4 regions of the Lysinibacillus sp. NPDC093692 genome follow, and region 2 is predicted to be linked to each of the others. Evidence: riboswitches for the same ligand, from Rfam matches in the RefSeq annotation. Region 2 holds a riboswitch; each other region holds the start of a gene.
The links. Region 2 has a riboswitch for cobalamin ahead of ACQKN4_RS08915 (ATP:cob(I)alamin adenosyltransferase). Riboswitches for the same ligand answer to the same signal wherever they lie in the genome.
Positions count from the first base shown of each region.

Region 1 (5,755 bases), on a different contig from region 2:
GGTTACAATCGCATCATGTTCAGTTATTATTGGTGTGTCAAATGTACCGGCAACTTGCTGAATGTCGGTCATCATGCGGCCGATGAAATCACTAGGAGCTTTAAGTTTAAAGCGGTAGTACGGTTCTAGTAATACATTTTCTGCTTGTTCGAGCCCTTGTCGTAATGCACGGAATGTTGCTTCACGGAAATCGCCACCTTCAGTATGTTTATTATGTGCGCGTCCTGTTAAGAGTGTGAAGCGAATATCTGTAACTGGAAAACCGGTTAAGAGACCATGGTGATCGCGCTCGAATAAATGTTTTTCAATGAGTCGTTGATGTCCAATTGATAAATCATCGGCATGGCATGCATTGATAAATGTATTGCCGGTGCCGCGAGTATTTGGCTCCATCAATAAATGGACTTCTGCGTAATGCTTTAAGGGCTCGAAATGGCCGTAACCTGTCACCGTTGTGGCGATCGTTTCCATATATAAAATCTGTGGTTCGCTAAATGAAATATCTAGCGAGAATCGATCATGAAGCACTTCGATAAGAACCTCGAGTTGGATGACACCCATAATATGTACATGAATTTCTTGAAATTTTTCATGCCATAGTACACGTAATGAAGGTTCTTCTGCTTCAAGAATACGGAAAGTTTTTAACACGTCCTTTATATGCTGAGCGCCTTCATAATGTACTTTTGCCTGTAAAGTTGGTACTAACTCAAAGGGCTGAGAATTACTCGAACAACCAATGATATCGCCGATGTTTGCTTGACTAATCCCTTTTACTGCGAAAATCTCCCCAGCCTCTACCTCTTGAGAAGTTTCATACCGGCTGCCATTGTATAGTCGAATCTCGGTCACTTTTTCAGTCACGTCTCCAAATGAAAGTTCATCACGGACATGTAACGTTCCTTGCAAAGCTTTGATAAAAGTTAAGCGTTGATGTCCATCATGACGAATTTTAAACACCTCACCTTGAAACGGAGCATTGTTATTAAATTGTGTCTCTGTTAGGAGGGGGAACTGTGTTAGGAATTCCTTTATTCCACTATCTTTTAAGGCAGAGCCAGAAAAGCACAAAAAGGCCTTTTCCTGTTTAATCATCTGAGATAAATGAATAAGGCAGCTAGAGCTATCTAATGTTTCATTGAGAAAAGCATCGAGAAGATGTTCATCACGTTCGGCAAGCCACTCCATTATGTCGTTTGAAACATAGTCGGAACAGAGCGGTTCGTCTACGAATAGAACATCTGCAGAGCAATCCTTTTGAAGCGCAGCCATTACGGCTTCAACATTTGCTCCTTCACGATCAATTTTGTTAATAAAAAAGAAGGTTGGAACGTGATATTGGCGTAAAAGTTGCCACACTGTTTCAGTATGACCTTGTATTCCTTCGACAGCACTAACAATAATGATGGCATAATCCATAACCCGAATGGCACGCTCCATCTCTGGAGAGAAATCGACGTGCCCAGGTGTATCGATTAACGTATATGTATCATTTCCAAGCGTCATGCGGCCTTGCTCCGCAAAAATTGTAATGCCTCGCTGACGCTCCAGCTCATGATTATCTAGAAATGTGTCCTGGTGATCCACTCGTCCACGGGCTTGAATACTGTTTGTATGAAATAGTAACTGCTCAGAAAATGTTGTTTTACCGGCATCCACGTGAGCAAGTACTCCAATTGTTACATGCATAAAAAGATCCTCGTTTCTATTCATTCATTTAACAACATTGTAACAGAATTGGTATAAAAAATATTTCATATAGTGTTTATGTCGCAATAGTGTTAATATATGTATGATTGTGAATCTACTGTCAATCAATATATTCAACAAAATAAAAACGACGTATTGGTGTAAATGACCTTTGTTATTTGCTTAAAAGGGAAATCGGTGCAAATCCGATGCTGTCCCGCAACTGTAAATGGGGAGTCTATACAAGATGCCACTGTAGCCACGCTATGGGAAGGCGTATAGATGATGAACCTAAGCCAGGATACCTGCCAATATTTATTTATTTATTTATTACTGAATCCACGAGGATGGGGATAGTGAACAGGTTGAAAAACCTTTCTTTTGCTATGCTAACCTCTTGGAAACAAGGGGGTTTTTTTATGCCCTTTTCTAGAATCGCTACCAGGTAGCAAAGGAGTCTAAACGATTTCTTACTATATATTTAACATCAAAGGAGAAGAGGACATGAAGAAATGGAAAAGCTTATGGCTAGTCTTTGCGATCGCATTGGTAGCTATATTGGGTGCATGTAGTGAAAAGGACAAACAAGAATCTGCTACACAAGCTGAGAAGGTAGAGCCTTCACAAGCTGAAAAGTCAGACATAACGATAGAAAATAATGGAACGACGCAAGTATATAAGGAAGCCCCCAAAAAAGCGATTAGCTTAAATCAGCACGTGACAGAAATTATGTTGGCTTTAGAGCTAGAAGATTCAATGGTAGGGACGGCGTACTTAGATGACAAAATTTATGAGCCCCTACAAGTGGCCTACGATAAAGTGCCTGTGTTAGCAAAACAGTATCCTACAAAAGAGCAGGTTATTGATGCAGAAGCAGATTTTTTATTTGGTGGTTGGAAAAGCGCCTTTGGAGAGAAAGGTGTTGGTACACAAGAAGAGCTTGAAACATTAGGCATTCACACTTATTTACATACAGCCTCAATCATGACGAAACCAACTTTAGACGATATTTTCGCAGATATTCGAAATATCGCAAAAATTTTCCGTGTTGAAGATCATGGAGAAGCACTAATAGAAAAAATGACAAAGGATGTAGAGGATATCCGTGCAAAATTACCGCAAGATGGAGAAGACCTGCCTGTTCTAGTGTTTGATAGTGGTGATAAAGAAGTCTTCACTGCAGGACAAAACATTATGAATGAACTTGTTACGATGGCCGGCGGTAAAAATATTTTTGGTGATGTAGAATCAGGCTGGACTACGGTGTCCAAAGAAGATGCGGTAGAACGTAATCCAGCAGTCGTAGTTGTCATAGATTACGGAGAAACATCAGCGAAAGCAAAAATAAATTTTTTGAAAAATGATCCAGCCTTGAAGGAAATGGAAGCGGTCAAAAACGAACGCTTTGTGATCCTACCACTTTCTGCCGCGTCTGAAGGAGTACGTGCTGCAGAAGCCATTCAAATTTTGGCGAAAGGCTTCTATCCTGAGAACTTTTAAGCTATCCAATAAATTGGGGGCTAGCAATTGGCTAGCTCCTTTTTCATAAGGAGAAGTATTTATGAATGCATTCCGTTCGAATATACCGGACAAAACCTTCGAAAAGTTAAACAATAATGGGGATTTTACTCGCCTTGCCGTAAGCCCAGGCATTATTAATAAACATTATACCCCTGCACAATTCCAAACAATGGCAAAGGTTATAGGGGAAACTGGTGCCATAAAATACTCTGCCTCTTATAGCATATTATTATCTATCTCAACAGTAGAAGTTGAAAAGAAGATTGAGGAGCTAGAAGATGCTGGCCTTTACGTGGCAAAGCAAGGGCCAATTGTAGCGATGAAAGCGTGTGATTTTTGTGATGGTGACAAGATGGAGGCAGCACCAATTACAGAAAAGCTATATCATTCATTAGAAGGAATCACTGTCCCTACAAGGTTACGTGTAAACGTTAATGGCTGTGCCTCTGCCTGTTATAATGCGGTATATGATGATATTGGGCTTGTTTATCAAAAGGATAGCTTTGATGTCTATTTAGGAGCAGTACCGATGGGAGCGAATGCAACAGCCGGGACACTCTTTGCGAAAAAGGTAGGAGTAGAGCTTATTGAAGGCTTTTTAAAGCAAATCATTGAACTTTATAAGGAACATGCTCGTCCGAATGAACCTTTTTATAAATTTCATCGCAGAACAAATTCTGCTGATTATTGGAAGGATTTAAGCTGACTAATTATCGTAATGTGGGCTCGTAGCGACTGATTGCGTCTGCTAAGCCGTTTCGCGTGATGATAGAAAGCTAGAAGCATTTTATCATTAACATATCAAATTGACTTACTTAAGAGGCTAGGGCATAAGAAAACTAAAATTTTTAAAAGCGCAAGAAATTATCATTATAAAAATTGATTTCTTGCGCTGTTTAAGTTTCGCCCCAACTTCTTTATTTACAAAAAATATTGTTGAGTTGTTTCGATTTCATAGAGATAGTGTTACTCGTTCTACATAGTATTGGATAACTTTATCATTTCAGACCATGTATTCCAGTAGGGAGCGTTTAGGAAAAAATCATAACAAGGCTTGTGTTTGTTATTTTCTGATTATTCAGAAATAATAATGACAATTTGACTATGTCATGATATGGTAGTTGAGAAAACGTTTTCGTAAAACGTTTTCTTAAAATGTGATTTTATAGTAATAGTAGGTGAAGATTGTGAGACGATGGACCATTAAAGACATTGCGAAACAAGCAGGTGTTTCCATTACTACTGTTTCTCGAGTGTTGAATGAAAAAGAAGAGGGAATGTCTCCAAAGACACGTGAAAAGGTACTAAAAGTTATGGAGGAGGTAGATTTCCAGCCTAACCAATTTGCTCGTGGTCTTGTTACGAAGCGATCGAAAATATTTGGGTTAATTATTCCGAACATTTCTAACCCTTATTTTCCGGAATTATGTCGGGGGGTGGAAGATGAAGCGAATGAAAGAGAATATAGTTTAATCATCTGTAATTCCGATGATCATTCTGATAAAGAGAAGCGATATTTGCGACTATTAGAAGAACAACAGGTAGATGGAATCATTTTTTCTGCAAAAGATTCTTTGGAGTCTTTGGATGAAGAGCAATTATCGCGTGCAAAAATTCCTTTCGTTCTCGTTGATAGGGGAAAAAATGAAAAAAATCATGCCAGTGTTTTTTTAGATAATGATAAAGGTGGATATTTAGCAGGAAAACATTTAACAGAACTGGGACATAGAAAGATAGCGTGCATTATTGGACCAAAGTCTATTTCTTTGACTAATGAACGTTTAGAGGGTTTCAAAAGAGCGTTGGCGGAATCAGGTGTTGAACTATTGCCATCGCATATTATTGAAGGGGATTTTCAGATGGAAATGGCGTACCAAAAGTCCAAGGACCTCCTTTTGAAAAAAGAAGTAACGGCTATATTCGCCTTTAATGATGTGATGGCATTCGGTGTTTATCGTATGGCTCACGAGCTTAGTATTCATATACCAAGGGATTTATCCATCGTAGGTTTTGATGACATTCCGTTAGTATCGGCATTAATACCAATGCTTACTACTATTCGTCAAGATACTTATCTAATGGGACGGGAGGCTGTGAAGCTTTTAATACAAAAACTTGAGAATAATGAAACGCAATCTATTATGTTTAATCCGACTCTAGTAGTACGAGAAAGTAGTACATCACCTAATTTATTACTGTAATTTATCATCATAAAACAGTAAAAATTATAGATTAACTATAGGAGTGAATTTGATGGAAAAAATACCAGTAATTATTGATTGTGACCCGGGAATTGACGATGTAATGGCGCTATTATTAGCTTTTTCTCGAGATGATCTGGACATAAAATTAATTACAACGGAACCAGGAAATCAAACTCAAGATAAAACGATCTACAATGCTAGAGCTTTTACAAGTTATATGAAACAAAATATTGAAATAGCAAGAGGGTTAAAGGATCCTTTATTCCGCGAACTTGAGGTTGCGGATGATGTTCACGGGGAGTGTGGGTTAGGAGAAGTTATTTTTCCGGAGCCGGATTTAC
Region 1 covers NZ_JBNNUW010000022.1:41,993-47,747, reverse strand. Annotated here, with positions in the region: gene ACQKN4_RS19830 (elongation factor G) at 1-1,689, opposite strand, end outside; cobalamin riboswitch at 1,830-2,016, shown strand; gene ACQKN4_RS19825 (ABC transporter substrate-binding protein) at 2,194-3,189, shown strand; gene ACQKN4_RS19820 (precorrin-3B methylase) at 3,251-3,916, shown strand; gene ACQKN4_RS19815 (LacI family DNA-binding transcriptional regulator) at 4,398-5,411, shown strand; gene ACQKN4_RS19810 (nucleoside hydrolase) at 5,464-5,755, shown strand, end outside.
Region 1: linked by a shared signal. The riboswitch ahead of ACQKN4_RS19825 (ABC transporter substrate-binding protein) and the one ahead of ACQKN4_RS08915 (ATP:cob(I)alamin adenosyltransferase) in region 2 are both predicted to bind cobalamin.

Region 2 (5,755 bases):
AATGGAGCAAGCCATAGATCAAATTCTCTTGAAAATCTCTTACGTGGATCGGATTCCAACAGAGGAATTGATACATGCGTTATTTACAGTTGTTCGTGATTTTGGTCTTGCTTTCTATCCCGCAGTAGGTTTAGCACTGCGTTCCTTAGTAACATTGGATGGCACACTACGGGTAATTGACCCAAGCTTTGATATTTTTACAGAAGCGAGAGATTTTTCATCCGCATATATGCGGGCATCCTTCCTGAAGCCATTTAAAGAACCGACGGCAACAAAGGAACGTTTGCAAGAAGAATTATCCATGCTTCTTCCGACATTGCGCAAAATGCCAAGACGAGTTGACCAGCTTATTCAACGGGTAGAAAGTGGGAAAATCATCTTACATCACGATGTTTTTTCAGATGAGGATAATGCTCGTTTTATTACCAATCTATTTTCCCGTTTCGTCTTACTTCTCGTTGGTATTACCTTTGGCATTATTTCTGTAGCACTTTTAGCCATTTCACAATTTATTCATGACACGTATGCGATCTATTTAAATACAGCAGCATACTTAGGGTTATTTCTCTGTGCCATTCTGTTAGTACGGCTTTCTATCCAAGCGCTTCGTTCCATGAAGCAATAGAAGCGTCAACTTGGAGAGAAATTAACCTTTGTTTATGGTTACACATTATTTGTAGGTAGGGGAAAATGTTCCCTTACCTTTTTTTATGTTAAAAATGTTTTCTAGAAATATTACAAAAGCATTACAAAACAGAGAGTGGGACTATGGGTAAAGTAGTTAAAAACGTTGATATGTAGAATAAAACGTAATTTTGTAGAATTTATCGGGAATTACGTAAATATTACAAGAATGTTGCGAGTTTTACTAAACCATTAAAAAGGCGTGAAATAGTATAAAAGTTATGCTAATAGTGCTAAACTTTAAAAGGCTAATAAAATATAAGAATAAATAAAAGAAATCGTTCCAATGATTACATTAAAATTCTACGAACGAAATTGACTAGTGAAGGGAAAGAATAACGTGGGTAAACGCAATAAATGGCGTAAGTCGATGGTGCTAGCATTAGCACTAGCGGGCGGCTTATTATTTAATACAGTTCAACCAACTCAAGTGCACGCAGAAGAAACATCTCAACAAATGATTGATAAGAAAGCTAAAATAGATACAGAGGTTAAAAAGCTACAAGAAGAGCTAAAAAGCCTAGAAAAAGAGATCGAAGAAAAAGTAAAAGTATTTAACAAAGTACAGGCAGACATTAAAGAAGTTGATGCAAATATTGTAGATACTAAAAAACGTATTGAACAACGTTCAGCGATTTTAAGTGACCGTATGGCTGCATACCAAGCACAAGATAATACTGTAGGTATTTATTTAAACGCTGTTCTAGAATCAAAAAGTTTTGCAGATTTAATGGACCGTGTCGTAGCGGTAAAAACATTAATGGATGCTGACCAAGAATTAGTAGATCAACAAGAAGCAGATAAGGCTAGCTTAGAAAAACAAAAAACAACATTAGATGAAAAACAAAAAGAGCTTCAAAAGCAATTCCAAGAGCTTCAAGAGAAGGAAAGCGAAATGGAAGTAAAAAAAGCTGAAAATGAAGCGAAATCTCTTGCATTAAAAGCACAAATTGCAACGAAACAAGAAGAAGAGCGTTTAGAAGCAGAACGTAAAGCAGCAGAGGAAGAGGCAGCTCGTTTACGTGCACTTCAAGCAGCTACTCCAGTTGTACAAGCAACAAACAACAATGCTAACACTAACGATAATGGCAATAGCAATGATAATAATAATGGCAAAGCTAACAATGAAAAATCATCACAAAAAGTGGTTGTTGGTTCAGGAGCAGGCACTGCATCTTCAGGTGATGCTATTTCAGTTGCGAAACAATTCTTAGGTCGTAGCTATGTTTGGGGCGGTAGTAACCCATCAACAGGATTTGACTGTTCTGGTCTTGTACAATGGTCTTACAAACAAGCGGGTGTAAATTTACCACGTACAGCATCACAACAATATTTAGCAACACAACGTATTTCAGCAAGTGAAGCACGTGTAGGTGACCTAGTATTCTTCAGCTATGGTTCAGGTATAGCGCATGTAGGTATTTACTTAGGAAACAACACAATGATTGATGCTCAAAATAAAGGTGTTGTCATTGAATCACTTGATTGGTGGAATCAATATTTAGTAGGCTTCGGTCGTATTTAATAAGCCGTACTATTATATAGACGATTAAAATAGCGAAAAGGTTATCTTTGTAAAAGAAATTACAAGGGTAACCTTTTTTTATTATTTGACGGTACTGGAAATTATCAACTGTTTAAACTATAGTTAAGATTCTACGACTAAACCTATTAGGCAAACGCATAATGTTATTCATTAGTTTAGGCTCGACTACTCGGTCAATAATGAGTAAAATAACTTTTGTAATGAATAAATTTACATAAGTTGATATATTTATAACTATAGCCCCAGTTATAAAAATGATAATACAGCCGAAAAAAGAATTAGCATCAATTTTTCGTTATTGCGTATTTCGCTTTGACTCAATCGTGAGATAACTCCAATAATAATCCTAACGAGTATTCCTCTGTCTTCATATAGCTAAAAGAAAAGATTCTTGCATATTGAACGCCATTTCTGATAATTTTGAAATATACGATTGGGATCTTGCTCTGAAATTACAATTATATGAGACTTTTAATTTGTAGTAGCAAAGTAACGCATGATGGTAAATGAGATAACACTTACAAGTACACTATTTTTTACGTTCTGAAACAATAAAGGTAGGGATGAATCATGGAAAAAGAGATTTTGCAACTTTTTAGTAATTTAACAGAGCGTGACCGTGATATTCAATACAAATCATACGAAGAATTAATGAAAATTATGCAGGAACCAGTTGATTGGACCTATTCAGTTTGGGAACAATTAGTTCAAACTCTTACATACAAAAATGGACATGTACGTGCAAGTGCTGCACAATTTTTATGCGCACTGGCAGCAAAAAGCGATCCTGAAGAAAGAGTGTTAGAGGACTTCTTAAAGATTTGGGCAGTAACGTATGATGAAGAAACAGTCACTGTGAGGCATACTTTACAGGCAATTTGGAAAATAGGCTTAGCGGGGCAGGTACAAAGAGATTTAGTCGTATCATATTTGGCTAAAAGATATCAAACGTGCTTAGACGAAAAGCACCCGACATTAATACGCTATGATATTATTGTATCCTTTAAAAAGCTATTCGATACAACAAATGACCCAAAGCTACTAGAAATTGCACAGCGTTTAATTGAGGAAGAGAAAGATGTTAAATCCAAAAAGAAATATAAAAATGCCATCCGATGAAAGTTATGAAAATGGCTATTTTTTGAAAATCCTTTCATTATAAAAAATAAAATGCTTTAACTTATAAGGCATAACAAATATTTGCACGAGCAGGATGAATACCCAATGGGAGAGTGAATATATCCGCGTGCATACGGTAATACCTGCATGATTTTTATCCATCGTTGTTTATTCTAAATTCCACAGCTATTTTTTCCTATCAATCTATGATAAACTGCATAACAAGTGAATAATTCTTGCAGAATAAAGGTGCTGAACTATAGCATAATCGGGAATTCGGTGAAAAACCGGAGCTGTTTCCGCAACTGTAAGTACAGAAGTCATAAAGATATACCACTGTCGAATTATCCGATGGGAAGGTTTTTTATGAATGTAGTGAACTGTACAAGCCAGGAGACCGACCTTTGTTTGAACGTATAGATAACTCTTCGGAAGCTAGGAGAATATGCGGCAAATACATAGGCTATGTCGTATTTATGTGACACTATTTATGCTATTTTTCGTTGTTTCCTTAGGAGTGGGAACAACGTTTTTTTTATGCGCTTATAGTTCACCTGATGTAAGACGAGGTGTTAATAAGGTAAGAATTTTTCACGAAGGAAAGCGGGGACTTAGATTTGAAAAAAGATGCACGTTATTCTTGTTATCCATTTATGCGTGAAAAGGCATCTACAGTAGATTTTGAAATTCGAACGGATAGCCTAACAACACATATTGGTGTAGCATTGGCGGCGGTTAAAAAAGAAACGGTAGAGGTAGTAGCAGATGATTTACTTGCCATTTTGCCAATGGCTTACCATGTAAATGGCTCAGTCCGAGGCAAATTAGCTGTAACTGAAGATGATTTGACTTGGCTTAGTGATCGCTATGATTTCTATGTTAGTCATGTTAAAGAGGAAATACAAAACTTTGTATTACCCCAAGGAACAGAGGCAGCTTCTGCATTACATTTATGTCGTAGTGAGGCAAAAAAATCATACCGTGTTTTGCACAAAGTATCTGAAGAACGCGAAGTACCAGCTATTCTCTTTGATTATTTAGGATTGCTAGCCAATGTATTTTTTGTAATGGCTGTCTATATGAATCAGCATGCAGGTATTGCTGAAATACCGTTTATTAGTAAGTCATACCCGATGAAAAAGAAAAAGGAGAATCAATGAAATGAAGAAAATGTTTAAGCTACAATGGCTTTCTGTGTTGATGTTGGCACTTGTATTAGTTGGCTGTGGCACGAAAGAGGATACAAATAAAGATACTGTTTCTAAAGAAGATCAACAAGTTGAGAAAACTACTAGCTATAAAGTTAAGGATGACCGTGGTGTAGAAGTAGAGTTTAATGCAGTACCTAAAACTATTGTTTCATTAAAACCGAGTAATACAGAGATTTTATTTGCGCTAGGTGTGGGTGATAAAATAGTTGGTGCGACTGAGTATGATTCGTATCCAGAAGAAGCTCAAAAAATTGAGCGTGTTTCTGATTCTACAATATTCAATAGTGAGCGTATTTTAGCGTTAAAGCCAGACGTCGTTATTGCCTATACAACTGGAGACGATGAAGAAAATTTAAATGCCTTAAAAGGTCTCGAAGATGCGGGTATTAAAGTGTTTGCCATTCAATCAGCTAAATCATTTGATGATGTTTATGGGGATATCGAACAAGTCTCAGCAGCTATGGGCATCAAAGATAAAGGCGAAAAGTTAAATGAAGATATTAAATCTAAAATTGCAGATGTCCAAGCAAAAGTTAAAGATGTGAAAGAACCAAAAAATATCTATTTAGAAATTAGTCCAAAGCCAGACATCTATACAGCTGGTTCTGATACATTCCAACAAGAGATTTTAAATGCTGCAAACGTTAACAACGTTTTTGTTGAACTTAAAAGCTGGGCAATGGTATCTGAGGAAGATGTCATTGCGAAAAATCCAGAAGTCATTTTAACAACAGTAGGCAATGACTCAACGGGAGAAATTCTTTCTCGTGATGGATGGAATTCAATCACGGCCATTAAAAATAAAGCTGTTTATTCTATAGATAATGATATCTCAAACCGTCCAGGTCCACGTATTGGCGAAGCTGTTGAGTTAATCGCGAAAGCAGTATATCCTGAGTTATTTAAATAATTGATATTGAAAAATAGTATTTTGGAGCTGTCCTTTATCAAGGGCAGCTTTTTTTGATGAATAAAAAGGATAACTGCTCCACCCAAATAAAGAAACACTCAAATAAATCCCCTTGTTGCTCTAAGTAGTGTACGACATTCCCTAATGCGAAAATTAGTATTATATCGAATTGTTCTATAAAATAGAGATAAGTATGCTTGCTAACAGGGAGGGGTGCAGTGAGTGAAACAGTTTGATATGAATATTATTCCGTTTGAGGCAGTTAATAATTTTCGGGATATGGGT
Region 2 covers NZ_JBNNUW010000006.1:136,042-141,796, forward strand. Annotated here, with positions in the region: gene ACQKN4_RS08900 (ABC1 kinase family protein) at 1-625, shown strand, start outside; gene ACQKN4_RS08905 (NlpC/P60 family protein) at 1,007-2,209, shown strand; gene ACQKN4_RS08910 (hypothetical protein) at 2,801-3,349, shown strand; cobalamin riboswitch at 3,580-3,769, shown strand; gene ACQKN4_RS08915 (ATP:cob(I)alamin adenosyltransferase) at 3,967-4,509, shown strand; gene ACQKN4_RS08920 (ABC transporter substrate-binding protein) at 4,511-5,470, shown strand; gene ACQKN4_RS08925 (tyrosine-protein phosphatase) at 5,693-5,755, shown strand, end outside.

Region 3 (5,755 bases), on a different contig from region 2:
TTTTCTACTAAATCTGCACGACCTGCAATATAACCACCAATTTTCGCTAAGCCTCCACCAGGATTTTTAATGAGCGAGCCTGCTATTAAATCCGCTCCAACCTCTGTCGGTTCTAGTGCCTCAACAAATTCTCCGTAGCAATTATCAACGAAAATAACTGCGTTCGGTGCTAATTCACGGATCTTTGCACACATTTCTGCAATTTGCGAAATAGTAAAGGATGGGCGTGTTGCATAGCCCTTCGAACGTTGGATAGCAATCATTTTTGTGTTTGCTGTAATTGCAGCTACAACACCTTCCCAATCGATCTCTTGATTATTCAATAAATCCACATGGCTATAACCGATTTTATAATCTTTTAACGAGCCAGTATCTTTATCGCCACCATCGACTATTGATTGCAATGTATCATACGGCTGCCCCGAAATATAAAGTAATTCATCACCAGGACGTAGTACTCCGAATAAGCTAAGTGTGATTGCATGTGTACCAGAAATAATTTGCGGACGCACAATGGCAGCCTCCGCTCCAAAAACCTCTGCATAAACACGTTCTAGATTGTCACGCCCTTCATCATCATAGCCATAACCGTTAGATGGGTGCAGATGATAATCACTTACTTGATGCTTTCGGAATGCAGCAAGCACTTTTTGTTGATTGAAGAACGCCATATCTTCTACCTTTGCATGAAAAGGGCGTACCTTATCTTCTATTTTAGCAGCTAATGCTAGTGTTTCTTCTAATAAATTGGTTGTAAAAGTCATTATGTTCTTCTCCATTTCACATTTGTTCAAATCTTATCTTAACAATTTGTGAGCTTGCCTGCAAAAATTGCTTGTGTTTCTAATTGCATTTAGGCGCTTAGTTAAATTAAAAACTATATCTATGCATTTCTGCTATAATTAGATACTTAATATCTGATAATTCCAAATCATAAGTCGATGCTTTCTTTGCTTCTGATACAAAAAAGAAGACTTTAATGTTTTCTAGTTCGTATTAGTAACTAATCTACAACAAGAAATGATTTTATTCACTTAAGGGGTGAAAGGGTTGGCTTGGGAGGTTTTTAGTATCATTGGAACAATTGCCTTCGCTATTTCCGGGGCAATAATTGCAATGGAAGAAGAATATGATTTATTCGGTGTCTATATACTCGGTATCGTAACTGCTTTCGGTGGTGGAGCTATACGAAATCTATTGATAGGTTTACCTGTAACTACACTTTGGGGTCAAGATATGATGTTCCAAATTGCCATTGCAGCGATTACGCTATTTTTCTTATTTCCGCACCGTCTTATTCAGCATTGGCATCGCTGGGGCAATTTTACCGATGCTATCGGATTATCCGCATTTGCGATTCAAGGTGCTCTCTATGCTGTAAAGCTCGACATGCCTATTAGTGCAGTTATTGTAGCTGCTGTCTTAACAGGGTCAGGTGGTGGAATTGTTCGCGATTTATTAGCTAGACGACAACCATTAGTCCTCCGTGATGAAATTTATGGTGTTTGGGCAGCACTAGCCGGGCTTATTATCGGACTTCAACTTTTCTCAGGGGATATCTTTTTATATGTATTATTTGGTGTGATCACAGTATTAAGAATACTTTCATATACGAAGAAATGGCGGTTACCGTTGCGGAAGTTGAATCGAGCATAGCTATACCGTTGCATATTAACAAGCCCAAATATCAGATTTGGGCTTGTTTTGAATTTTTCTTATTTTCACAAACGCCGTGCATCCACAGCAGCGACAATAAGTACCTAAAGATTAATAAATCTACATTTTCAACAGTAACATAGCTTCCTCTAATGTAGTCATGTTTTTCATCATAGAGCTTGCTGCATCCAAAATAGGAAAGGCTAAAGCTGCACCAGAGCCCTCTCCTAATCGCATATTCATTTGTAGCATTGGTTCAATTCCGAGCATTTCAGCAGCAATTTTTGCACCAGGTTCTTCAGAAGCATGAGAAGGAATAATATAGTCTTTTACGTTTGGCTCAAGTTCGTACGCAATTAGAGCAGCGATAGTAGAAATAAAGCCGTCAATAACAACAGGTTTGCGATGTGCAGCAGCAGCAAGTATTACCCCTGCCATCGCGCCAATTTCTAACCCTCCGACTTTTGCAAGAACATCAATAGCATCATGACGATTTGGTTTGTTTAATGCTATAGCTTTGCGGATGACTTCTACTTTATGTGCTATTCCTCCTGGTCCAACTCCTGCACCGAAGCCTGTCACTTCATTCGGATGACACTCGCGAAGAACCGATAATATAGCAGCACTAGGTGTTGTATTACCGATACCCATTTCACCTGTCCCGAGTACATTTATCCCTTTTTTGATTTCTTCCGTAGTTACTTCAATTCCTACTTCAATTGATTGAATGGCTTCTTCCTTTGACATAGCAGGACCCTTTGCCATATTGTCCGTACCATATTTAATCTTTTTAATGATGACACCAGCATCATGTGGAATATCCTCTTTAACCCCAACGTCTACCGTAACAATTTTTGCATTCGTTATTTTCGCGACAGCACAGACACCTGTTCCTCCTCTTGGGAAATTTAGCGTTTGGAAGACCGTCACATTTTGTGGATTCGGCGTCACTCCTTCTTCACAGACGCCATGATCCGCGGCACAGACAATAATTGCTTTATTATCAATTGCAGGATATAGTTCACCTGTAATACCGGATAGTTGCACAGCTAGAGTTTCCAGCTTCCCCAAACTACTAGGAGGTTTGCAAAGTGCATCTATGCGTTCTCTTGCCTGCCCCATCATTTTGTGGTCTGCACTTTGAATGTTTTGGATCGTTTGTTGTAATAATTGCATGAAAATTTCCCCTTTCTTATTTGCCCTTGTTACTCGAAGAATGATTTAGAGAAAAAAATAAAAAGCCTGTAGTTTATCCATAACAAATAAACTACAGACTTTTCCATCGTCTATATAATACGAAGCAGATAGGCAGGTCTCCTGGCTCAATTTCAACATTTCATAGAACCTTCCCAGAACGATGCTAGTGGCATTCTCTATGAAACTCCCTTTTACAGTGGTGGGACCGCTAAAGCTTTTCACTTTATTCCCTATTCTCCCGCAATGGGCACCTAATGCTTTTATGCAATTATTTTTAATTTACGTCAAAGTGTTTAATATGTCAACATTCGAAATTTTCGTGCATCATGTTTATTATAGTAAACTGATATTAATTATTCATATTTAAAAACTTTAACACAAAATACTAAAGTAATAACTGCTATAGCAGTTATTACTGAAAGTTCAGTCAGATACGTATAAAAATTTTGAGTCTCGAAAATAAGTGTTTTTCTAATAGCTTCAATAATATAATTAAGTGGATTAATATAAACAAATGGCATTAAAAATTTTGGCCATACATCACTCGGAAAAAAAGTACCACCTAAAAAAATGAATACTAGATTTGAAAGATTTCCCATAGTTGTGGCATTTTTTGTGTTATTAGCGTAAATTCCGATTATTAAACCTATGCCTAATAAACTAAGACCACCGATTAATAACAACGGGATTAATAAAAGAGTGTAAATCGAATTAAAATTTAATTGAACATTAAAAACGAAAACACTAATGACCAAAATAATAACTGTTTGTATAGCCATAATGAAAAGCTGTGTACTGAAAATAGATACCATTATTTTTGATGCAGAGATTGGCGTAACTTTAATTTTTTTAAAAATACCCCTTTCCCTATACGAAGCAATCATAACGGGTAATGCTATAAGACCAATAGCTCCATAAGCCATACCTAAAATACCAGGAAAAATATAAGTCATATAGGACATGCCGTCTCTTGCCGTATCTTTTCCGGCTGTACCCATTAAAGCCATCATAAGAATAGGGAACACCGTACTCATAACAACCGCTTGTTTATTTCTTATTTCCATTTTAAAAAATATAGAAGATAAATTCACGAAACTATTCATATTTTCAAAACACTTCCAGTCATATTTAAGAATACATCCTCTAAATTCGCCATTTGAATATTTATACTAGTCGTTGTTATTCTTTTTTCATCTTCTAATTTATTTATATAATCTAACGTTTTTCTAATATCTTTCGTATATAAATAGAAATAATCATCTTCTTTTTTAATCTTATCTACTGCAGGACAACTTTCTAAATAATGGACAGAAGAATCGGCAATTAAACCTATTTTTATTACTGAGTTTAAATTAGCATTATTAATAATCTCTTCAGGTCTTCCTACAGTATAAATACTCCCATTGTTAATAAAACATACATTATCACAGAGTGCTTCTACTTCTTCCATATAATGTGTCGTTAAGATTATTGTTGTTCCTTCTTCTCTAATGTCCTTTATAATATTCCATAAATCTTTTCTGGAGTTTGGATCTAAACCAGTTGTTGGTTCATCCAAAAATAGGACCTGTGGTTTATTGAGAATGCTTAATGCAATACTTATTCTTTGTTTTTGCCCGCCAGAAAGTCTATTAACATAAGATCTTTTCTGTTCTTGCATATTGACTTTTTTTAATAGATCTTTAATTTCTTCTTCTGTAACCTCCATGTTGTATAATATGGCGAAAAATTCAAATAATTCATCCACTTTAATATGATCAAAATAGGAGTTTGACTGAAACTGCACACCTATAAATGGTTTAATTTTATCTGCATCTTTTCTAACATCTAAACCATTGACCGTTATTGTGCCGGAAAAACTATTTTTAACTCCTTGTATACATTCTAATAAGGTTGTTTTTCCAGCCCCGTTTGGTCCTAGTAATCCAAACACTTCATTGTGGTTTATTGTTAAATTAATATTTTTTAGTATTTTTATATTTATGTTATACGAAAAACACAAATCTTTTATTGATATAACTTCATTCATATATAACACCTCAATTAGGATAGAATGATTCGTTTCATTTTTGCATGATTCAAATTTTCATTAATAAATGCCTGCATGTCTTTAATATTAATACTATCTAAGATCCGAAGCATTTCATCTAATGATATTTGATGTCTTCCGCTCACTCGCTCATTCCCTAAAAATAATAAAAAATCCTTATCATTCTCTAATATTTTGTAAATTTTATGCTGTAAAAATTTTTTACTTTTCTCGAAATACTTGCTCATTATGTTGATTTCTTTGCTGTCCGTGTTCACCTTTTCATTAATATGTAAGATGAGTGATTCTAAATCACTTTGTTCTGTAATAAATTGAACTTGCAAAATACTCTCATATTTAAAATGAATAGGTAAGCATACAATAAAATACACACTTTGTTCCTTCAATCGAAATTCTTCATACAGCAATCCCGTATCATTCATTGTCATCATAATACTAAACAAAGATAAATAAATTTTTTCATCTTTTGATAATCCATTATCAAACTCGTAACATATAGATACAAAAGAAGACGCTGATTTATCTGAATCTTCTTTTGTTTTCAACATAACATCCGTTTCTTTAAAAGCAGAAGGCTCTATCGTATCCCTTATCAATGAATTGATACGTAGTTCCTCTTCCTCTGAAGGTACCTCATAATGTTTATCAATAATTTCAGAAAAATCATCTATATATTTTTTACCACTATATAAAATGGAGAAGTTCTTACTATTATTTAAGTATTTTATTACATCAAGAATTTGGTTTAATTTAATTTTTGATAGTGTTAATTCAGTTCCCAATATTGGATGGCTTAAATCCTCATCCCAAATATTCTCAGTGATGATATCTTGAATATTTTTTTGATCAATG
Region 3 covers NZ_JBNNUW010000003.1:210,834-216,588, reverse strand. Annotated here, with positions in the region: gene ACQKN4_RS05335 (aminotransferase class I/II-fold pyridoxal phosphate-dependent enzyme) at 1-764, opposite strand, end outside; gene ACQKN4_RS05330 (trimeric intracellular cation channel family protein) at 1,051-1,656, shown strand; gene cobT (nicotinate-nucleotide--dimethylbenzimidazole phosphoribosyltransferase) at 1,777-2,832, opposite strand; cobalamin riboswitch at 2,947-3,123, opposite strand; gene ACQKN4_RS05320 (ABC transporter permease) at 3,207-3,956, opposite strand; gene ACQKN4_RS05315 (ABC transporter ATP-binding protein) at 3,953-4,882, opposite strand; gene ACQKN4_RS05310 (M16 family metallopeptidase) at 4,897-5,755, opposite strand, start outside.
Region 3: linked by a shared signal. The riboswitch ahead of cobT (nicotinate-nucleotide--dimethylbenzimidazole phosphoribosyltransferase) and the one ahead of ACQKN4_RS08915 (ATP:cob(I)alamin adenosyltransferase) in region 2 are both predicted to bind cobalamin.

Region 4 (5,755 bases), on a different contig from region 2:
AACTTATATCGTGGACGATCGGTACGTCTTCATAACCACCGGAAAGATGTTCAACAACAATCATGCCCGTACCCCCTTGCCTCTACGTTGTTTATAAAAAATATAGGAAAAAACGGGCGCCCCAATAAATGCAGTAATGACACCTATCGGCAATTCTCTTGGCATAATAATTGTTCTTGCTATTAAATCACAAATAATTAGCAAAGTTGCCCCATTTAAAAATGATAATGGCAATAAATGACGATGATCTGAACCCCAAACCATTCTCGTCATATGAGGAACAACTAAACCAACAAAGCCAATCGTTCCGGAAACAGCTACCGCTGCTCCTGTCAGCATGGATCCACCTACTAAAATAATATATTTACTACGCTTAACATTGACACCTAAATGCTTCGCACGTTCTTCACCGTATAACAGAACATTTAACTCACGTCTTTGTGTCCAAAGCATAATGGAGCCAATAATGACAAACGGAATGATCATCTGAACGTAAGGCCAACCACGCATCGATACTGACCCAAGCAACCATCCGATTACTTGGCGTAGCTCCTCACCAGATAATGCAATCATTAATGAAATCAAGGAACCTAAAAATGAACTAAATATTACCCCTGTTAAAATAAGAGTTTCCATTTTTAGTAAACGGTCTACTATTCTAGCAAAGCCCATAACAGCTACCATCGTTAATATGGCACCTATCATACTAAAGGTTGGCAATGTAAAATGACCGATGACAGGTAATGAAACACTAAAGAAAATCGTCATCACTGCGCCCACTGATGCACCAGAGGAAACACCTAACGTATAAGGATCAGCCAAAGGATTTTTTAATAGGCCTTGAAAAGCTGCCCCTGCAATAGCAAGTGATGCCCCAACAAGCCCTGCTAGCATCACTCGAGGTAAACGAATCTTCCATAAAATATTGGCAGCTGTTTCATCGGCTGCCTTATTCCAAAATACTTCTAATGGAATATGAACTGAGCCTATCGCTACACCACACCAGATGCTAATGATTAAAAGCGTAATTGCTGTTACATAGGCTACAATTGTTTTACTCATTTAAACGCCTCTGGGTAAACAGCCTTTGCTATTTCCTCAAGACCATCTGCTAATCGTGGACCTTGACGACTTGTCGTACTTTTATCCACTTGTACAATCGCTTTATTTTTTACGGCAGTAATTGTCTCAAAGCCTGGACGTTGTGGAATTTTCTTTAAAATATTCGGTACATAATTATATGCCACAACAATGACATCTGGATTTTTCGCGATAATTTGTTCAGCATCAATTGGATACCAGTCATCATTTACATCTGCTGCCACATTTTCAGCATGAATCATTTCTAGCATTTCATTCATAAATGTACCTTTACCAGCTGTATAAATCTGTGGCTCATCCGACGATTCTACAAAGACTTTCTTTGGCTCAACACCCTCAAGTTTTGTTTCAACTTCTTTAACTTTTGCCTTCATATTTGTGACAATTTTCTTAGCTTCTTCTAGTTTTCCTGTTGCACGACCAAGCTGTTCAATCGTCATGTAAGTCTCATTAAAGTTTTTAGCATCCGCTACAACAAATACTTTCACACCTGCAGCCTCAAGCTGTTCAATTGCTCCTTTTGAAAAACTCATACCCGATGCATGTGCAAAAACGATATCTGGCGTTAACGCAATAATTTGTTCAATATTATAATCTGTACCGCCAACCTTATCTTTTTTAGTAGCCTCTGCTGGATAATCGTCATTATCTGATACACCCACTATTTCATCATTTAAGCCAAGACCAAATAAAATTTCAGTGTTACTCGGAATAAGAGAGACTATTTTCTCAGGGGGTGCTTCTAGCGTAATGTCTTTGCCAGTAGCATCCGTTATCTTTATTGGGAATGTTGCTTGATCTACTTTTGATGTCTCTTGCTGCTCAGCAGATGACGGCTTGTCATTTGTCGCCTCTTTTGTGTTGCATGCTGCAAGCAAGCTAACAGCTAAAAATGCTGATAATCCTATTTTCCAAAATTTCTTCATGTGAATCCCCCTTAGTCTATCTGTGCATAAAGTATTTAACGACTTGTTTTTCTGATTGATCGACACATTTTGGGTTTTTATCGTTTAAGGTTGTGGAGTTGTCGCGCAACATTGGGTTTATCTCTCTTAACGCTGCGGGTTATCGCCCAACTTTTTGAGTTTATCACCCAACATTGTGGATTTATCGCCTACACCGTGAGTTTCCGCACAACATTGTAGGGGTTATTACCCAACATTTTAGGTTTATCACCTAACATTGTGGGGTTATCGCCCTCTTTTTCAAATTTATCGATATTCAGCTTACAAAACAAATACCCCTCATCATAAAAAAATGAGGGGGTCAAATTTGCACAATATACATATACAAAATCCACCATCCTATCCTCGTAGGCTACAACGTGTTTTCTATAAAGGCAGGTCTCCTGGCTCGTGCTTCTACGCTTTTTCAAGCCTTCCCGAAATTTTCAGTGGCGCAGATTGAAAAAACTCACACTTACAGTGGCGGGACCGCATCGGAATTACACCGATTTCCCTTTTCACTTTACTTAAGTAAAGAACCTTTATAATATTCAGTTGATTGTATTATACATGAAAATCAAAGAAGTCGCCTCCATTCGAGACGACTCTTCATCAAATCAATTATGCTCAGTATAATCGCCACAGGACGTGGCATTCTTTGACTGGGTTCCTCTATTTTGTTTGGACACCCGCTGCAAAAAGTTAAACGATGTCTGTAAAATACTGTACCGTTTTCATTGGTGCACCCATTTCTCGTAATGCCCATGTGTTCTCTAAATAAATATCTGCTAGCTTCTCATATTTGCCGCCGAATCTTTGTGCCCATTCAACTGCTACAACACTTTCATATACATGTGCCATTTGCTCTGCGACCTTTTTTGCCTCAAACGTTTTTGTTGCATCATCTAAACGGCTAAATGTTTGCAAAGTTGAATCTAGTTTTGCTAATTGCCCTACTACAATTTCAACTAATGAATTGTCAGCTAGTTTTTCTAGACGTTCCTCCATGACACGAACAAACATTTCATGCACATGAAACTTATCAACTAAGCGAATGAGCTCTAATGCTAAAATATTCGCAGTCCCCTCCCACACGGTAAGGACCTGAGCATCTCTTAATAATCGTGGTGTAACAAAATCTTCAATATAGCCGTTTCCGCCATGTAATTCAATGGCTTCACTCGCATAATGCACAGCTTGCTCTGCCGTTTCTTTTTTCATGATTGCAATATACAAGCGATTCAAAATGATGTCCTCTTTATTCCCCTGCCCACTAGTTACTTTATCGTACAGCTGAATAAGGTCAAAAACTGTGGCAACTTCTACATGAAGCTTGGCAGCGAATTTTCCTAGTGTATCCTGAATCATAGGATATTGCGTTAAAGGTTTACCAAATGCATGGCGATTTGCCACATAGTGCTTCGCCTCTAAATAACCGCGGCGCATGATGCCGATAGAGGCAACTGCATTGCAAATTCTTGATAAATTAAGCGCCTCCAACATATAGTAAATCCCTTTATTTAGGTCACCGACAACATATGCTAGCGCCCCATCAAATTCCACCTCACCAGAAGGTACTGCTCTAACACCAAGTTTATCCTTTAAACGCCGAACACGCAGGTTATTAACTGTGCCATCATCCTTTCTCCATGGAACTGCAAACAATGTTAAACCCTTTGAACCTGCCTGAGCCCCTTCTATGCGTGCCAATACCATGGTCACTCCACACATTCCAGCGTTAGATGCAAAATATTTCTCACCATATAAACGATACTGCTTGCCGTCCTGCCTTGCCTCTACAACATTCGCTCCGACATCAGAGCCACCTTGGCGCTCCGTTAAAAATGTAGCCCCCTCATAGAGCTCTGTCTCTCCAGTTGCACAAACATGTGGTAAAAAGCGCTCCTTCACCTCATCACTCGCATAATGATCAAGTAAATAAGCAGTTGCCATCGTTAACGTAACAGGACAGTAAAAGCCTGGTTCAGCATGTGATAGTATATAGCCTTGAGCAAAGCTATACACATAGTTGCCCTTTCTACCTAATTGCGGAATATCTTTATGCACATAGCCAACAATGCCAGTATTGTACGTCTCTTCAATTGTTTTTTTATAGCCGTCATTGACCCAAATCTCCGACACTTCTTCACCATAAGCATTATACCTTTGTAATCGAGGTTCACCCTCTCTATCCGTATGTTTAGCTCTCACATCAATATCTCCGGCACAAAGCTCACCGAAATCCGTTAGCTCACGTGTTGCATATTCTGCAAACTCTTTATCTAGCATCATTTCTAAAACGTTTTGAAGTGTATCATTCTCTTTAAAAAAGTTTGTTGTTTTCAGTTCTTCCTGCTGTAAAACCTTCATTTTATCTCACCTCTTGTCCTTTCAACGTTTGTTTTAGTATTTTGCCTGATGCATTTCGTGGTAGCGCTTCCACACGTTCAAAGATGCGTGGAATTTTATATTTAGCAAGATGCTCCTCCAAATAAGCTTTAAGTTCGTTCTCGTCAATTTCTGTTTTAGCAGCATAAACAGCCTTCACCGTTTCTCCCCACTCCGGATGCGGTACACCTATTACAGCAACTTCAAATATTCCCTCATAGCTCAACATACGATCTTCGATTTCTTTCGGATAAATATTTACACCGCCTGAAAAAATGACATCCTTTTTACGATCGACAATCCAAATATAGCCGTCCTCATCTAAGCGAGCTAAGTCACCTGTTTTCAGCCAACCATCTATAAATGCAGCCTTTGTTGCGATATCATCCTTGTAATAACCCACCATATTGCTCTCACCGAACAACACAATTTCTCCTACTTCACCAACACTGACATCTTCTCCATTGTCGTTGATAATACGCAGCTCCGCTCCAAGTGGTGCACGTCGTCCAACGCTCCCCGCCTTCGTTGCATGCTCTTCACCAAGCAATATTGAACCGTTTGGACCAGCCTCTGTTAAGCCATAGACACAAGTTAAATTTTCTGTTCTAAAAGCTTTTTGTAAATGACGGACTTCGTTTTGTGATAACGGTGCGCCACCATATGCCCACCATTTCATCGATGATAAATCAGCTGTTTGCAATCTTGGCAGTTGGGCAGTTAACAAATATGCGACAGGTGCTCCAAAGAAATGCGTTGTCCGCTCCTGCTCCATTGAATCAATAAATAAATCAGGTGTAAACGTTGGTGTTAACACGTTTGTTGATCCTACAAGTACCCCGGCCATTAAAAATAAATGTAATGGAGCTGAATGCGTTAACGGCATCATTAGAAGGATCCGGCTTTCTGGCTTTACTTCCATTTCCACTGCAATCATTTGCGCTACAGATAAAATATTACGATAACTAAACAACACACCCTTTGGTTTTCCCGTTGTACCCGATGTATATAAAATCGTTGAGACATCCTCTTCATTCAACTGGCAATCAATTGTTTGAGTGCTCGCATGTTCAATAAGTGTTTCATAGTTTAGCCAGCCTACGTGCTCTTGACCCGTTTTGATTTTCAAAGGAACTACTGTGATGTTTTCAACTGCTGCAAAAATTGCCTCATGCACTAAAATAGCTTTAGCATCAGCATGCCGAGCTACATACTCGACCTCCTGCAACGTAAATTTCGCATTTACTGGAACGACAATAGCCCCGATGCGCTGAATAGCAAAATAGCTAACAACAAACTCTACAACATTTGGCATAAAAATG
Region 4 covers NZ_JBNNUW010000001.1:87,438-93,192, reverse strand. Annotated here, with positions in the region: gene ACQKN4_RS00430 (adenosylcobinamide amidohydrolase) at 1-64, opposite strand, end outside; gene ACQKN4_RS00425 (FecCD family ABC transporter permease) at 61-1,062, opposite strand; gene ACQKN4_RS00420 (ABC transporter substrate-binding protein) at 1,059-2,027, opposite strand; cobalamin riboswitch at 2,423-2,604, opposite strand; gene ACQKN4_RS00415 (acyl-CoA dehydrogenase family protein) at 2,748-4,415, opposite strand; gene ACQKN4_RS00410 (class I adenylate-forming enzyme family protein) at 4,417-5,755, opposite strand, start outside.
Region 4: linked by a shared signal. The riboswitch ahead of ACQKN4_RS00420 (ABC transporter substrate-binding protein) and the one ahead of ACQKN4_RS08915 (ATP:cob(I)alamin adenosyltransferase) in region 2 are both predicted to bind cobalamin.